DNA from 2 places in the Pseudoalteromonas sp. PAR1 genome. Region 2 is predicted to be linked to the other one. Evidence: riboswitches for the same ligand, from Rfam matches in the RefSeq annotation. Region 2 holds a riboswitch; the other holds the start of a gene.
What was found. Region 2 has a riboswitch for lysine ahead of dapA (4-hydroxy-tetrahydrodipicolinate synthase). Riboswitches for the same ligand answer to the same signal wherever they lie in the genome.

Region 1: another riboswitch for lysine. It lies ahead of lysC (lysine-sensitive aspartokinase 3); the one in region 2 lies ahead of dapA (4-hydroxy-tetrahydrodipicolinate synthase).

Annotation. Positions count from the first base shown of each region.
Region 1 is NZ_CAMZMY010000009.1:160,214-169,399, reverse strand. Features, by position in the region: gene QL229_RS09820 (sodium-dependent transporter) at 1-623, opposite strand, end outside; gene QL229_RS09815 (4'-phosphopantetheinyl transferase superfamily protein) at 772-1,509, shown strand; gene lysC (lysine-sensitive aspartokinase 3) at 1,486-2,865, opposite strand; lysine riboswitch at 2,947-3,119, opposite strand; gene nhaD (sodium:proton antiporter NhaD) at 3,208-4,458, opposite strand; gene QL229_RS09800 (hypothetical protein) at 4,607-5,881, shown strand; gene QL229_RS09795 (hypothetical protein) at 5,884-6,429, shown strand; gene QL229_RS09790 (ATPase) at 6,429-9,186, shown strand, end outside.
Region 2 is NZ_CAMZMY010000013.1:2,235-11,420, reverse strand. Features, by position in the region: gene QL229_RS12110 (OmpA family protein) at 87-1,145, opposite strand; gene QL229_RS12105 (protein adenylyltransferase SelO family protein) at 1,500-2,912, opposite strand; gene QL229_RS12100 (DNA-3-methyladenine glycosylase I) at 2,921-3,616, opposite strand; lysine riboswitch at 3,799-3,995, shown strand; gene dapA (4-hydroxy-tetrahydrodipicolinate synthase) at 4,133-5,017, shown strand; gene QL229_RS12090 (2,3,4,5-tetrahydropyridine-2,6-dicarboxylate N-succinyltransferase) at 5,032-5,772, shown strand; gene QL229_RS12085 (PLP-dependent decarboxylase) at 5,772-6,977, shown strand; gene QL229_RS12080 (succinylglutamate desuccinylase/aspartoacylase family protein) at 6,983-8,101, shown strand; gene QL229_RS12075 (phospholipase A) at 8,289-9,186, shown strand, end outside.

The DNA of each region.
Region 1 (9,186 bases), on a different contig from region 2:
TGACTAAAATCTGGCACTAAATAGGCTGCAAAACCATCCATCGCACCGTCTAAGGTCGCGATATAAGCAATTAATGCCACTAATAACACTAGCAATAATGGCATTAAGCGACGTGACCAAGTCTCGATACCTGATTTAACGCCTTTTAAAATAATACTCGCAGTAAGAATAAGCATCAGTGGTGTAAACACAAAATTACGTGCCATCGAGTCACTGTGTAAAAAGTTACTTAACTCAGTAAAACCAAAGAAGTTTGCGATTGGCTCAAGGGCATAAGCGAGCATCCAGCCTGCGACAATCGAATAAAAGCTTAGCATTACAATCGCACCAAAGAGGCCAATATAGCCTGCTGCAGCGCCTACTTTAGGCGCTGTATCTTGCCATGCATTTGATAATGCTTTTACCGGATTAGCTTGTGCTTGATGACCTAAATATAGCTCAGTATAAAGAGCTGGAAGCGCTAATAAGAAAATAACAATAAAATAAACAAGTAAAAATGCACCGCCGCCATGGTTTGCCGCTTGTGTTGGAAAGCCCCAAATATTACCTAAACCTACCGCCGCACCAGAAGCTGCTAAAACGAAACCTAATCGACTTTGAAAGCCGTCACGAACTTGTGCCATACATCTACAAATCTGTTATTATTTTTCCTCATTAAACCATAATTACAGTCAACTGCGTAAACTATTTGCGTTTGTTCGTGCCTATAAATGTGCATCTGCTGTAAAAATAAACAAAACTAAATACGAGCCTTCGTGTAAGCGTTAAACCATGAGCTGTCACTACTTTTCGAATACTCTTATCATCGAGCAGCAAAGCCAATCAACGGCCAAAAAAATTATGCTGATGGATGCAGCACGTATTGATGTTGCAAGTTTACCCCTTGATAAATTACTTAGTGAGTTTGAGTTAAGTGTGCTTGAAAAACGCAAAGTCCCTGCTGCCAAGCAAGAGTACTTAGCGACTCGCCTAACGTTAAAATATTTGTATCAACACGCTTACCCTAATGACGATTTAGCCCTCAATGAAATATCGAGCCAGTTTGATGACAAAGACAGCAAGCTAAAGCTACATACCCCGGTTAGAGAACCTGTGTGGACCTGTTTATCTCATTCAAATGGTTTAATCGGTGCAGCTCTTAACCCAGAACAGCAGCTATTTGGTTTTGATATTGAACAAAGCAGTAAGCCTCGCCCTTTTATCAAACTCGCAAAGCACTTTTATCATCAAGATGAAGTTGACTTAATTAGCCGTTTTGATGCATCCGATGAACAGGCACAGTGCTTTTTTAGAATTTGGACATTAAAAGAAGCGCTTGCCAAAGCAAGTGCACAGCCAATTGCGAAACTACTTGCTCCTAATGTATTTGAAGAATTGAGCAAACATAATTTCAGCGCGAATAGTAACTCTATTGAAGGCTTTGATATAAGTGTCGTGGCACAAAAAAGCACTGACTGGCAGTGCTCTTTTATTAACTTTAACGACTTACGCCGCGACTTGGCTTTCTAATAGTCGGCTATGAATAGCCTGCACGACTTCATCTGACTCGCTTTGCTCAACTAAGAAGCACAAGTTATGTTTACTTGCACCGTGGCAAATTAAACGAATATTAAAGTCACTTAATACCTGCATTAAGTTCATTTCTTGCTGACGTAATTGAATTTCAGAACCAATTAAAGCCACCAGCGTCAAGTTGTTCTCAACCGATACATGACAAAACTCAGAAAGCTTATCTAAACAGGCTTGATCAAGCTCAGGACGTGATGCATTTGGCGCGTTATCTAAAGTAATTGCAACACTGATCTCTGAGGTAGTAACCAAATCAACCGAAATATTAAACTCACTTAAAATGGTGAATACACGCGCTAAGAAACCACTCGCTAGGAGCATTTCTGGGCTTTTAACCGTTAATAGAATTTGGTTTTTACGCTGCGTTACTGCACGAATACCCGGTTGCTGAGACTTTTCTTTTTCAATCCATGTACCGCCTAATTGCGGCTCACGGCTTGAACCAACAAACACACTAATATGGCTACGGCTCGCTGGTAAGATAGTTGCAGGATGCAGCACTTTTGCTCCAAACGTGGCCATTTCTGCCGCTTCATCAAAGCTTAAGCGAGCAATTGGGCTTGCTTTGGCGCATAAACGCGGATCAGTACTGAAAATACCCACAACATCGGTCCAAATATGCACGCTTTTTGCGTTAATTGCTTCAGCGAGTAATGCAGCACTGTAATCTGAACCACCACGCCCTAAAGTCGTTGTTTGATTATGTTCATTGCTACCAATAAAGCCTTGAGTTACGACAACTTGCTCATCAAGTAGCGGCACTAAATGCTCTTTAGCAGCCGCAGCGGTTGCTGCAACATTAGGTGTTGCTTTAGCAAATTGGCTATCTGTTTTTAGCACCTTACGTACATCAAAACGCACCGCATCAAGACCTTGACCACGTAATACTTGAGTGAACAAATACGATGATAAACGCTCACCAAAGCTCAGTAGCTCATCTTGCTCAGCTACTGACTTAACCCCTTCTGATGCCAAAGTTTGAAAAGCCTTAAGCGTTTCATTAAAGCCATGTGCTAAATCAGCATCGAGCGACAGCTCTGCCAAAATTGCTTCTTGAATGGCGACTACGCCGGTAATGTGCTCATCACGCTCAACCGCGCTCAAATCACGTTTACACAATGCAACTAAATGGTTTGTCACGCCAGCACTGGCACTCACAGCAACAATACGTACTTGGTTATCAGCACAAACGATTTCTGCGCAGCGGCTCATAGCATCAAAGTTAGCTACACTGGTACCGCCAAATTTTGCAACAACGTAATCTGATTTTGTATTGGCGGCTAATTGGGTATTCATGTCGTCTCCTTTTGTGGAAAACTATCCACAGTAAATCAAGAAGAACTCGGCAAGGGGGTGCTTTGAAAATAAAGAGTAGTCCATGCCAGAAGCTCTCCACCTAGTTTGGTGACAGTTTTGAGGATTCAGCCCCATAAACCGAAAAATAACCGTGACGTCCGATTAATTTTCTCGGCGAGTACTTCCCTCATTAATGGTCATCGGCGTTCGTCACCTCACATTAATTACCTAAGTATCGCACCTCTTCTGAATGTTAAGTTAACACCTGGTTAAAATAACAAAGCCTGCTGTTAAAAGCAGGCTTCGAAAGTTAACGTTTAGACGTCTAGCTGTCAAGTTGTTTTATGAAATTAAACTGCCCGCTAAGTGCGAACCGTAATAACCAACGGTATAAGCAATTAATAAATAAACCGACATTTTAAGATAGCTCATAAAGGTCAGTGCTTTGACCTTACTCATGGCAATAATACCTGCCGCAGAGCCGATTATAAGCATTGAACCACCTACCCCAGTTGCGTAAGTAAACGACAGCCATTGCTGAGGGCTCATCACAATATCAGCTTTCAAGAGTGCTGCAGTTAGAGGTACGTTATCTACCGCCGCTGATAATAGCCCCATCAAGTAGTTGGCATATTCAGGCGCCATCAATTCATAAAGGTGAGTAAATTTAGCAAGCATGCCAACTTCTTTTAATGCGCCAACCAGCAATAACACACCCACGAAGAACAATAAGGTGTCGTACTCAATTTCACGAATATAATCAATGATTTTTTTGTTCACATCTTTTTTGCGCATTAAAAATTGCGCAACCAAAAACATCAGTGATAAACCAAATAAAAAGGTTAATAGCGGTGGCACACTATAAAGTACGCTCAGCGTTAACGTAGCAATAATCGTCGAGAAGAAGATAACCGCAATGGTAATATCGGTTTTTTCAATACGACGAGCCGTTTGCTTTTCAAATACCACATTACCCGACATACCCACCGATAACATTGCCGCTAACAATGCAACACTTGCAAGTGCAGGTACAATTAATAATAACAAGTTAGCAATGGTGACTTTTTCATCTAAGAAAATCATTAGCGTTGTAACATCACCCGTGATCAACGACACCCCACCCGAGTTAACACTGAATACAATTAAGGTTGCGTATTTTATTAATTTTTTAGGATCTAACTTCAGTGACATCACTACCGCAAGCGAGATTAAAGTTGCCGTTATGTTGTCTGATATCGATGAAAATAAAAACGCAAAACCACCAATCAAAAACATCAGCTTTCGTTCACTGATTTGATTTGGCATAATTTTATGCACAATATTCTGGATAAAGCCTTTAGAGTTTAAATACGCTACAAAGGTCATCGCAGCCATTAAAAATAGCCACAAAGTCGCGATTTCTAATATATTGTGATCCAGTTGATGTTGTATGGTTTCTGGGCTTTGCCCATGAATCGGAGAGATAAATAAGATAATCCAGCATAAAGTACCAAAAAAAAGCGTCGTTTTGGCCTTGTTAACATGGATAATATCCTCTATAACGATAAGCAAAAATGCCACCGCTATCAGGGTTAGGATAAGTGGGGTTACCATGGTGTTTGAACAACCTTTATAATAATGTAAAAATTGTAAGACGAGTGTTTCGGCGCGGATTCTAGCAGCATCGACAGCATAAAACTATTCTCAATTACATAATTTACTACTAATCGCTAACACCAAAGTCTGAATTTACTGGAGCCTTATGATCCCAGCTAAAAAGTTATTAAATACCCTTACAGAGCATTGGGGGGTGTTAGAACTATTATTTAAACGTTTTAAAATGGCTGATTTCAGCTTGAAAGACGTACAAAATGCGATAAAACAAAAACAACCCACTTGGTCAAATGAACGCATTTATAAAGAAACAAATCGTTTATTGAATCAAGACATCATTATCCCACTGGCTAAGTCATCGCAGTTAGAAATCAACCGCGCGATCGCCGATTTTGCGACTTTCTTGCTGCAAGAAGAACACCTAGGTCTTGCCCAAGAAATTAGTGTGCTCGTTGATGACCTTGCTCGTCTTGGTAACCGCCTTGCTAAAGCGGGTGAAATTGAAGATTACGACGAGCTACGCCGCTTTAGCCGCATTATGGATGATCGGGTTCGCAAAATAATGAAATTGTTTGCCCATAATGAAAACGCAATTTTAAATATTGTTGAGCAAGCCAAAGCTAACAACGCAGTGCAATCTTTGCAAAAGCGCTATCAAGCAGTCATTGAAGCGTTCGATGAATACATTGAACCTATGCTTGAAATGGTTGATATTCGTGGTGATTTTCATGCTTGCTTTCATACCATCGAATCGCAAATTAGCACGCAAATAGAGCAAATTGACCGCCTAGGTAAGTCATATCAAGACAAGCGCATGCTTGAACAATTACGTACCCGTATTTTAGAAATGCATTTAGTTGGTCGTGAAAGCTTACGTAAAAGCGCCGATATGCTGATGCCGCTGCGTGAAGAATTACGCCGCAATAACCTAATTACTCGCCAAGCGGCTAAAGTGCTTGGTTTAGTGCGTAAAAATGGCGTCGATAACATGTTAAGTGCGGTACAGCCTAATTTTGTCTCCGACGCACAGCGTTTTTCACTTGGTCAGCAACGTCATATCGTGGCCTATATGGCAGGCTTAGTCGACTTTGAGCACGATGAATATCAGCTTCCTGAACAGGATGATGTACCTGCGTATCAAAGTCCGCATATTCCTGATTACAACGATGTTAAAACCCAATTTAAAAAACGCTTTAAAAAAGCCAGCAAAAAAGCTCAGCCACTCCTTAGTTTTTTAGATGAAAGCTACCCAGATCTTGAGGCTGACGAAATGCTGTTCTTGTATCAAAAACTAATTAGCGATGGCGACCTTGAGATTAGCCAAAGCCAAGAGAAAGTAAAAATAAAAATTGCCCAGCAACACTTCTCTCTTTACCCATTTAACTCATCGATTGCTGACGATAAAAAAGCAACAGAGCAATAACCATGACAGATATTAATTTAGATGATTTAACGCATCTGCAAGCTATAAATAAAAAGCTCACATCAGGCTACCACATTAGTGAGCAAGACACGCTTATGTGGCAAGAGCTTGACCAACACATTGATGCTTATCGCGCGTTATTTAACGCCCTTGGCCATGACTTACAACACGATAGCCGTGGCTTTTACTATTTTGGTAGCGACGAAAGCACCCCAAACATGGGTAAAATTTCGCGTGCCATCGCACTAACTATCTACATCTTGATTGAGCACTATGCCAATACCGGTAAAGATCCAATGCGTGCCTTGTTTGATGAAGTAAACGACCTAGAACTGATGCAAACCTTAGTGCAAATCAACAAGCACCTGTTTGATCAATTAGAAATCTTCTCAGGCTCAGATTTACGCAAAGACGTTTACCTACGTATGGTACGTTTAGGTCTTGCGCGCGAAGTAGAAAACGGCTTTATGCTGCAAGCGCCAATTTATCGTTATATCGATGCATTAATGGAAGTAAACGAAGAAACCTACCTAGGAGATGACGAATAATGCAAAGCCAAAGCCTTTACGGACTCAGCAAACTTGCGCTTTTAAATACCGCAGGCTATGCAAAATGCGTGATCCCGCTGGATAAAAGTAGCTCAATCTGTGCACCAAATAATACCGGTAAAAGCTCGGTGATTAATGCCCTGCAATTTCCACTGATTAATGATTTACGTTTAACAGAATGGGATGGCCACGACTTAGATGAAACCCGAAAGTTCTACTTTTCGTCAGATCAATCCTATATTTTACTCGAAGCTGACCTACCTAATGGCCCTGTGGTGATTGGTGTTGCTGGCCTTGGTAAAATTGCCGGATATGCGCATCAGTTTTTTTGCTACCAAGGTAAGTTAAACCTAGAGCACTACACTCAAGGCAAGACCATTGTAAAATTCACCAAGCTTTTTAATCACTTAAAAGAGCAAGGTTTCAATCCAATCGAATTAAAAGCGCAAGAGCTAAACGCCCTACTCACTGGCGGCGCAACGCCGTTTGATGGCGATATCAACTTAAAGATGATCCCCCTCAATAACGTGCAAGACTCAGCGATTTACAAAGAAATTTTCCGCCGTATTCTTAACTTGCATAAGTTAGGTGCCAGTGATGTTAAGCGCTTTATGCTACGTGTATTTGAGCGTCATATGTCAAACTCACGGGTCGACTTTTATGAAGTGTGGCGACGTTCATTTGATAAAGTGAATCGCGCTAAACGTGAACTAAAAGCCCTTGAGTCAATGCAAGAGCCTATCGCAGCTCTTGAATCTATGCTTGAAAACCAAACAGTTTTAAAAGGTAAGCTTGCTGCCTATGCGCCAAAAATTGACCAAGCACTGATTGACTTTGAAACCTATCAACAAGAGCAACTATCTGAGCTAAATATTGCCCTTGAAGATATCGAACACGAAAAGCATGAGTTCGAACAAAAGCAGCAGCTGTATATTCAGCAATCCCGTGATATTGAACGTAAACAAACTCAAATTGAACAATGGTTTTTAGACTATCGAGCGCTTAAATCTGAGTTTGAATTGGTTAATAAAGCCACCCTAAAAGTAAGCCTTACGCAGCTTAAACAAGATTATGAATCGCTATCGCATTCATTAAGCAGTGCCCAAGGTCAAAGCTTACACACGCTTGATTACCGTATTAGCGAAACACAAAAGCAAATTAAGAGCTTAAAATTACAGCTGAAGAACCTTGAGTTCAATTTATTCACCCGTATGCGTGAAGATTTATCTTTAAAAGAAGTTGAAGAGATTTCGCGTATTCTAAACCCTGATATCTTATCGTTTGCCACCACCAGCAATGGTGATGTTGAGATCACAGACGAAGATGCCTTTGGTGAGTTCTTAGAGCAGTTATCGGCCAATGTTAAAGGCGGTGTACTAACTCTTCCTGGCGCGACGATTAAACTTAAAAAGCTAAGCCCAGTGCAAATGCAAACGGGCGAAAATAAAGAGCAATTAACCGCGCAACTCGCTGCTCTTGAAAACTCACTGAAAGAGTTTAAACAGCAGCGTGAAGTCGCTGCTAATGTCGCCGAAAAGCAAAAAGAAAAAGATGCCCTATATGATGAGCTAATGGCCTCTGAAGAAGCATTAAAACGCTTTGAACAATTTGAAGTGATGCAGCAATCTGTCGATGCACAAACTCTACTAAAAGAGCAATTAAATGCAGAGCGCGAACAAGTTGACGACTACCTGCAAGACATTCAAAAGAACAGTGGCTCAATCAGCGACCGTCGTTCGATTATCAAGTCGAAAAAAGATCTGCTTGCACGCCAAGCTGACCGTTTACGCCAAGTTAAATCAGAACGTATTGATCACACGCTTGATTTTTATTCAGGTAAAGTGACGCCATACATGATTGAAATCAGTATTGATTTTGATAATTTAAGTGATCTTATTCATCACTTTAACAAAGACTGCCAAGAACTACGCAACTTTGATATCAACGTACGTAACACCTACATGCATATTTATAATGCGGGTATTACTAAGTTTGATAACGAAAACGATGAATTTACTAAATACGAAAAGCTTATTAGCGCGTTTCATAACATTGATAACGAGCGCGATGCTGTTGAGCGTCAAGGCCGAGTTGCGTTAACCGAAGTAGCCGCCACCATTAAAGGCTTGCGCGAAGACCTAGATCGCCTACGCCGCGAAATGAACAGCTTTAATAAAGGCATTAGTCAGCATCGGATCTCTAACCTTCAAGCATTCAAAATTAATGTTATTCCGCGCAAGATGTTAGTTGATAGCATTGATACCATTATCAGTACCTCAAACCAGTTTGAGCAAGGCGATACCCTAGACCTATTAAGTCAAGAGCCTTATAGCGAGTCTGCGGTAAACGAAGCGAAAGATCATTTAATTAAACTTGCCTCAGAAAAAGCAGGTTTAACACTGACCGACTTATTTGATATTCGATTTGAAGTAGTAAATCGTGCCGGTGAAACTGAACACTTCGAAAAAATAGATTCAGCCGGCTCTAACGGTACTCGTATCACCATTAAGCTACTTTGTGGCATGCTATTTATTCGTTATTTATTAAGTGATCAAGAGCAAAATCTGTATCGTATTCCGATTTATATCGATGAAGCAGCTGATATCGACCCACAAAACCAAAAAGCAATTATCGAAACCGCTCTTAGCTTTGGCTTTGTGCCGATTTTTGCCTCTGTTAAACCACAAGTCAGCTGTGATTACATCGTCCCAATTCGTACAGTGAAAGATGGTGCGCAAAACTGGGTTGATGAAAAAG
Region 2 (9,186 bases):
AAGCCGAACCAACTACTTGGCTCGGCTTTACTATTTGTAACTATTTATAAATATAGGAGTATTTACATATTTATAATAGTTTAGTCTTATTTACGAAGAACTTTTACACGTTCAACGCTTGTAATTTGCGCTTCTACACGACGGTTTTCAGCATGTGCTTCCAGTGTGTAGGCTTTATTTTTCAAACGCTCTTCACCGTATCCAACTGTCGAAATTCTATCTGCAGCGATACCGTCTTTGATAAGTTCATCAGCAACATCTTGTGCGCGCTTTTCTGAAAGCTTCATATTATAGTCAGCATCACCCACTGCAGAGGCGTGGCCTTCTAATACAACTGATGTGTCTTGGTTTTCTTTCATAAACGCAGCCACATCTGCAATATCGCTGAAGTATTTGTTTGGTACTTCTGCTACATCATGCGGGAAAGTAACTAACAAGGTGATAGTTGCTTCTTTTTCTTCGTATAATGTACAGCCTGTGCTATCTACTGCATCAGTCATTGGTGTGTTAGCACACTGATCATCAGCATCCATAACACCATCATTATCGCTATCAGTTGGAGCGCTAACAACCGGCGCAGGCTCTACTGGCTCAGATGAGCTTTGGTTACCGAAAATATAGCTGAAACCTAATTTAGCGCCAACATCAGTGTAACCACGATCAAGACCTTGATATAAAGACGTTTCAGCGTTAAATGCGAAATTGTCTGTAAAGTAGTGTTGATAACCGGCACCAACGTTAGCAAACGTTAAGTTTTCATCTAGAGCACTTAGGTTCTTAAGACCAAAAATACCATAGAATGGGCCGCCACCTAAGTGATATAAAGCATCAATACCGTAACGCTCGCCGCTTTCAGAGCCACTTGTTGAAGTACCATTAGCTAAATCTGCAGTCCAATCAAAGTCCATGTCTGCATATTCTAGACGCGCGCTCCAGTAATCACTGAAACGATAGCCTAACTCTAAGCCCCAACCAGTTGAGTCATCAACATTCAATCCACCTGGCGGATAATCACGAACATTTTCCCAAGAATTGTCGTAATAGTCGCCAAATGCGCCAATATAAAAACCTTCTTTTTCAGCAGCGAGGGCTGTAGAACTCGTTGCAGCCAGTGCTAACGCAATAGTAAGTGATTTTAGTTTCATTATTTCCTTCCCATTTTCACAATAAAGCTGTTTTCAGCTAATGTTTGTTGAGTATTTAAAAACTGTTGAGTAGCTCAAAAAATCAATCTTACGATAGTTCATAAGCCACAATTTTACTTATTTATTAATTATCAATGCTTAACACTTGATGCTTAATACTTAATAAAGCTGAATCCAATATAACAAAAGAATTATTTAAATTACGTCTAACATGATTCTAAAGTCGTATTAGATCATCATCTAAAGCAATAAGTTAACTCCATTCTATGATAGCACTTGCGTTTATTCTGCTCAATCAGCAAGCATTTAAAAAAACTAAATAAACACTTTTTATTTCAAGCAAGTACAAATGCATTAGGTACCACAAAATGTTTGATAATTAGCATCGCCATTTTCAGGTGGCTCATACCAAGATTCGAATTGCTGATCGTAAACGTAGGGCTTTGATAAAACTGACAAAAAGCCATTCAGCATTGAACTACATCCTGTTTTTTCATATTCCGCCAAGATCATTTCAATATTATGATTGCGTGGAATGACTGCAGGATTAACAGCACGCATGATGTCATAACTTTCAGCTGATGTTCTGACTCGCCACTTTGCAGCCCACCCCTTAATACTATCCGGTAATGCAAAATCCGCAAGTAATGACTCCGTAAGAGCATTGAAAGTATTAGTATAATCAAGGTTATTTTGCTGCATCAGAGTGAGTAACTCAGTCACTAAAGCTTGGTTATCGTCGTGTTCATCTAGAAGTCCTAACTTCCGTCGCCACATTGTAGTAAATGCAAGATTAAACTTTTCAGCAAAACTATTTACTGCACTGGATAATAACGACAAAGCTTGCTGTTCATTTTTAAATAATGGCAGCAAGCTCTCAGCTAATCGCGCGCAATTCCAATTCGCAATGTTTGGTTGGTTACCGAATGCATAGCGCCCTTGATGGTCTATGGAACTAAACACAGTATCAAAGTCAAACTGGTTCATCATAGCGCATGGGCCGTAATCAATGGTTTCACCACTCACTAATGTATTGTCTGTATTCATTACACCATGGATGAATCCCACTCGCATCCAACTGATGATAAGCTCAATTTGCTTATCTATGACTGCGGTTAAAAAGTCTACATAACGTTGCTCTGCACGCGTATCTATCTCTGGGAAATGACAACTGAGTGCGTAATCAACTAACTTTTCTAAGCCTTCAATATCGCCCTGGGTTGCTAAATACTGAAATGAACCAACGCGAATATGACTTTTTGCTACGCGAGTTACGACAGCGCCTGGCCGAGGTGGTTGTCGATACACCGTTTCGCCGGTAGTAACAACAGCTAAGCAGCGAGTTGTCGCGACACCTAATGCAGCCATCGCTTCGCTCATTATAAACTCACGAACCGCCGGCCCAATCGCACAACGTCCATCACCACCACGTGAAAACACTGTAGCACCCGCCCCTTTAAGCTGTATGTCCCACAGTACTCCTTGATCGTCTTTAACTGCTCCAAGCAAATGCGCTCTGCCATCCCCCAGACGTGGTGAAAAATGACCAAATTGATGCCCTGAGTAACCTAAAGCAATAGGCTTTACGCTGTCATCAGTTATTGAGCCACTTAACTGTCCTGCTAGGTATTCTGGATCATGATTAATACCAAGCGACTGAGCTAATTTATCATTGAATAACAATAATGCGGGATCAGCGGCGCGATTAGGCATATCTTCAATAGCCAATAGTTCGCTGATATCGGTATACCTAGTTTGCAGTTTCATAAAAAATCCTATCGCGCAGCTATGCCAACGCGGTTATCGCCTACCCCATAGGCAACTAATTGACTTAGCGCTTGCAGGCTAAAGCCACTTTGTTGTTGTAGCTCGTTGAAAAAGTCTTGTGCAGCTTGTAATGACTTTTTAGTTTGTAAGCCACCGTCAATTAATTCATGAGCACGTAAATAATTTTCTACGTCTCGAGACAGTAAAAAAGTATCCTTACCCATGGCACGCAATGCATAAGGCCCTGTGTTCCCACCTAGTCGCGCACCATGCTTTTTTAAGTAAGCCCACAAACCGATAATATTATTTACTGGCCAATCAGCTACAAATTGGCTGAAACTACCATGTTTTTCGGCTACTTCATGGATCATGTAGGCATTTTCAGGGATCGTTTGTACTTTTTTAAAGTTACGAATAATACGTTCATCACTGGCTTTTTGCTCGAGCATATCAGGTGGCATCATTAATAATTTTTCAACACTGAAGTCCCAAAATACCTCTCGAAATCCTGACCACTTACTATTGATAACAGACCAATAAAAACCACTTTGGAACACTTTACGCGTTAACTCTTCCAACCATAAGTCATCATGCATTTTGGCAATGTCAGCGCTATCAAGCGGGTCAGAAAGCAGTGCAAGCAGCATTTCTTCACTGCCCTTACGGGTGACAGCTCGCTGATAGATATCGTTAAACTTTTCCATTTTTCTTCCAATTCGTCTGGGTAATACTAGTGTACTAAAAACACGCTTATACGTAACCATGTTGCAAAATCGGTCACTAAAAAAACGAATACTCCGCCTTGACACCTAGATGGCTAAAATGCTTTAATCGCCGCTGATACCCTATTTAACTATGTTGGCTTTAAGCTATAAAGCGAGCATAAAGGGCTGGAAGAGGTGCGTTATTCAGGTAGCGTATAGGAGGAGCACAGACTCTGTTGATCATACGTGAGGGGAATTAACGCCGAGAAGTAACACCGTTTGTGAGGTGCTTATTTCGGGCGACTGGGCTGAATCCCAGCGACTGTCACCAACAATAGCAAAACGCTATTGATTAGTTTGGTGGAGAGCTTCTGGTCTTAGTATAATAAGGCCGTTGCGTCTTTATTATCTTAAGCCCATTCGCTCTTCGAATTATACCTTGTTCGAATGACGACATGCGGCTCCATTCAATTGCTCCCGCATAAACTCTTCGAATACCTTATAAGTTCGTGAGAGATGATCAACAATTTTGATTTAAACGACTATCCACTATGGACAGCGCTTGTCACGCCATTTTCTGAATCTGGCGAGGTCGATTATACGGCCCTTGGACAACTAGTCGCCGAGCAGCAAGATGCTAATAACGGTATTTTATTGCTTGGCAGCACCGGCGAAGGACTGGCGCTTTCACTTAAAGAGCAACAAGCCATTGTTGAACATGTTTGCCAATTAGCCCCGACTGTACCACTTATGGTCGCTGTGGGCGGCATGAACCTAAAGCAGCAAATTGCTTGGGTTGAATACTGCAATCAACTACCTATTCATGGCTATCTATTGGGCTCTCCTCTGTATGCAAAACCTGGGGTTGTTGGCCAAACACATTGGTTTGAAAGCCTACTTAACGCAAGTCATCACCCTTGTATGTTGTATAACGTACCAGGACGAAGTGCAGTTGAGATTTCACCGCAGGTGATCAAAAACCTTGCTGAGCACAAAAACCTTTGGGCTTTAAAAGAAGCCAGTGGTGACATTAGCAAATTTGAAGGCTTTAGAACGGCGTCACCAACACTGGCTATCTTCAGTGGTGATGATGCACTTATGCCGTATTTTGCTCAAGCTGGTGCAAAAGGCTTAGTTTCGGTTGCCGCAAATGCTTGGCCGAGTCAAACCCATGAGTTTGTTAAACGCAGTTTAAGTGGTCAATATCCAAATCTATTCACCGATTGGTCGCAAGCGATTCAAAGCTTATTTGCTGTCGCAAATCCAATCCCCGTAAAAGTACTGATGCACCTGCAAGGTAAAATAAATACCCCGCATTTACGTCCGCCGCTTACGCATTTAGAGCTAGAGCAAACAGACAGCATCACCCACGCAAACAACACAATTTTATCTTGGAACTAAAAACAGGTTTTATCATGAGCTGGTTAGAATTATTAAACAACTTAGAATCGGGCGCAGTGCGCGCAGCAACACAAGACGAAAATGGCAACTGGCATGCCAACGTTGAAGTTAAACAAGGCATTTTAGAAGCCTTCAAAAATGGTACTAACACCGAGTTCCCGGGTGGTTTTGTGGATAAGCACAACCTAGCACCACAGGGCTTTGCTGCAAATGCCGGCGTGCGTATGGTACCAGGTGGTAGCAGTGTTCGTCGTGGCGCACACGTTGCTAAAGGCACGATTATCATGCCACCAGCGTATGTAAATATTGGCGCATTCATCGACGAAGGTACGATGGTCGACAGTCACGCATTAGTGGGTTCATGCGCACAAGTAGGTAAAAATGTTCACCTAAGTGCAGCAGTACAGTTAGGTGGCGTGCTTGAGCCAATTGGTGCCAGCCCTGTGGTTATTGAAGATGACGCTTTCATCGGTGCAGGCTGCGTTATTGTTGAAGGTGTGGTTGTGAAAAAAGGTGCTGTACTTGCGCCGGGTGTGCGCTTATCTGCAACCATCCCTGTCTACGATTGTGTTAATGAGCGCCAGCTAAACAAAGGTGAAGCAATTCCAGAAAACGCGATTGTAATCCCAGGTTCTCGCCCTGCTTCAAATGCATGGGCTCGCGAGCAAGGTTTAAGCATGTCTTGTGCATTGATCGTGAAATACCGTGACGAACAAAGCGATGCATCATTATTGTTAGAAGAGGTTTTACGTTAATGAGCTTTTTGAGCACGCCCATCAAGCAAGCGGTTGAACAAGTTTCAACACATCTTGATACGCCATTTTTTATCTATGATTTAGATAAATTAACTGCACATTTAAATCAATTAACTGCGCAAACCGATGTGAAACTTTGGTATGCCGTTAAGGCCAACCCGCTGTCTCGCATTATTCAATGTTTAGACAGCGCAGGGTTTAATTTTGATGTTGCGAGTAAAGGTGAACTTGAGCAAGTACTTGCCCAAGGCATCGATAGCGAGCGCGTGCTCAACACAGGGCCTGCAAAGAGCCCTGCACAAATTTCACATTTTATTGCTCGCGGCGTACGTACCTTCGTGGCCGAGAGCATAAACCAAGTTCGCTGGTTAAATGAGCAAGCAACAAAAGCAAATTGTCAGCTGCAAGTTCTGTTGCGTGTACAACTTCGTTGGCCAGACAGCGAAAAGAACCCACTTGGCGGCGATAGCCTTACTCCTTTTGGTTTGGGCTGTGATGAGTGGCAAGCGCTCACAGTAAGTGATTACCCTGCTCTTAACTTTGATGGCCTGCATATTTTCCAATGGGGCAATATGCTGAGCACTGACAAACTCGCCGAGCTATGGCGTGCGATGATTGCGCCATTACAACAACTAGCAAGTGCATTAAATATTAACCTTAATATTCTCGATTTAGGGGGTGGCTTAGGCATTCCTTATACTCAAGATGCTAACCGACTCGATTGGTCTGCACTTATCGAGACTCTGGCGGGTATTAAAGCAGATGCCGGTGTCAAAGAGCTTTGGATGGAACTTGGCCGCTATGCGGTGGGCGAATGCGGCCATTACGCCACACCGGTTGTTGAACGCAAAGAAAATTACAATCAACAGCAGGTGATTTTATCAGGCGGTATTAACCATTTACTTCGCCCTGCTGTAACAAGCCAAGATTTTCCTGCGGCGTTACTGCGTGAGTCAACGGCTGAGCCAAGTGCAATGACTTTATACGGGCCGCTTTGCACTGCACTTGATTGCTTAGGTGAGCACCAACTAGCTAGTGATTTAAGTGAGCAAGACTGGTTGGTATTCAGCCAATGTGGCGCGTATGGCTTTACCGAAAGTATGCCGTACTTTTTATGCCACGAATTAGCGGCTGAATACATCCTTGAACAAGGCAATATTGAGTGCATTCGTAGCGCTGAAGATGCCAGCTATTATTTAAGGTAATCACCATGAGTAAAGAATTAATCAGCCAAGAGAATATTGTGGTTGGCGAAATTGCCAACGGCCTACCACTGACAATTCCTGTGTATCGTTTAAAAGGCGATGGCACAGGGCCAAACGTGTATATACAAGCTAATATGCACGGTGCTGAAGTACAAGGTAACGCTGTAATTTATCAATTGCTTGAGCAGCTAAAATCACTCAAGCTGCGTGGCGACATTACCCTAGTGCCTTATGCCAACCCAATTGGTTGTAATCAAAAGTCAGGTGAGTTTACTTTAGGTCGCTTCGATCCAATTACTGGCACCAACTGGAACCGCATGTACCGCTTTAATAAAGTATTACCATCACAAATTGCTGAACTGCACAAAGACAGTGATGATGCGACCCTTAAAGCTGCGTTTAAACAGGCACTCGTTGCTGACATCGACAGCCAATTAACGGGCCCAGATTACAGCTTAACAACGGGTAAGCGCATTGCACTTAACTTGCAAAAGCTTGCCCATCAGGCTGATATTGTTTTAGATCTTCACACAGGGCCTATCTCAAGTAAGCACTTATACTGCCCCCAATACGCCAAAGCCAGCGCGAGCTATTTTAATATTGAGCATGTGTTATTGATCCCAAGTGATTTTGATGGCGCAATGGATGAAGCGAGTTTCTGCCCATGGTGGTCACTATCTGAAGAGCTTGCCAAACAAGGCCGTGAATTTGCAGTTCAAGTCGAAGCATTTACCGTTGAACTTGGTAGCCAAGAAAAAATCGATTTAAGTGCAGCCCTTGAAGACGCCAATAGCATTTTAAGTTACCTCAATCATAAAGAGGTATTGGTTGATGCCGCATATCAACCAAAAGCGATGACACGCTATGCCTGTATGCTTGAAGATTATGTAGCTTACTACGCACCTATGGGTGGCATGGTTGAATACCTTGCACCACTCGGTGGTCATATAAAAGCAGGCGAACCTATTGCTCATATTTTACGAATGGAGCGCTACCTTTCTGAGCAGCCACTACAAACATTGAGTTTTGATAAAGACGCCATCGCTATTTTGCATTTTGCCTCAGCAAGCGTGAATCAAGGCACCGAACTTTATAAGTTTTTTACTAACGTATTTGAGCTATAAGCTCACCCCTTCTCATTGCGTGAGAGTCGACGGCTTATGCCCTTAGGCCGTCACAGCAGGGCTCCAAGCTTAGCTTGGGGCTCTCTATTTACCTAAAATATCAACAATTCAGTATAAGTTCACGGTTACTTATGTAAAAATCGTTATAATTATTCTTACTTATAAGTCTATTCAAAAGGGAACTGCAATGGGATGGCGCACTTGGCTGGCAGCTGCTGGCTTATTTTCTGTACCTGTATTTGCTCAAACTGAACAACCACAAACCAATGAACAAGATGACGCGCTAGAACTCGTAAAGCAGTGTATTTTGAACGAAGCCATTGGCGGTGACGGCAAACAAACACTCGAAGAACTTCGTAAAAAATGCTCTGACTTAGACGAGAGTAAAAAACTTACCGCTTTAGACAAACGTAAAGCCCGTGAAGAAGTGAGCAAGAAAAACCGTAATGTGATCACTCCTCATAAGCGTAACTACATTTTACCACTTTCATATGTATCTAATCCGAATGAGCGTCCATTTGATGGTTTAAAAGATCTTGCTGAGCAAACTGATGGTGAACCACTTGATAACCTTGAAGTGAAATATCAACTATCAATTAAAGTGCCTATTTTCGAAGGCTTCTCAGATAAAGATCAGGGCGTATTCTTTGCGTTTACCATGCAATCGTTTTGGCAGTTTTATAACAAAGATATTTCATCACCGTTTCGTGAAACAAACTACGAACCAGAGATCTTCTGGGTGAACTACCTTGATCCTGAGCATGTGCTTTGGGGCGATGAAATGGCAATTGCAATTGGTGCATCACATCAATCTAATGGTCGCAGCCAACCAAATTCACGTTCATGGAACCGTATCTATGCCGATTTCTTATGGGAAAAAGACGGCTTTGTATTTAGCTTTAAGCCTTGGTACCGAATTCCGGAAGATAAAAAAGACGATGAATTAGAAGCGCGTGGCGATGACAACCCTGATATTTACAAATACATGGGTTACTTTGAATTCTCAGGTGCATACCGTTATAACGAGCATGAATTTAGCTTTATGACCCGTAATAACTTAAATTCAGATAACCGTGGTGCAATCC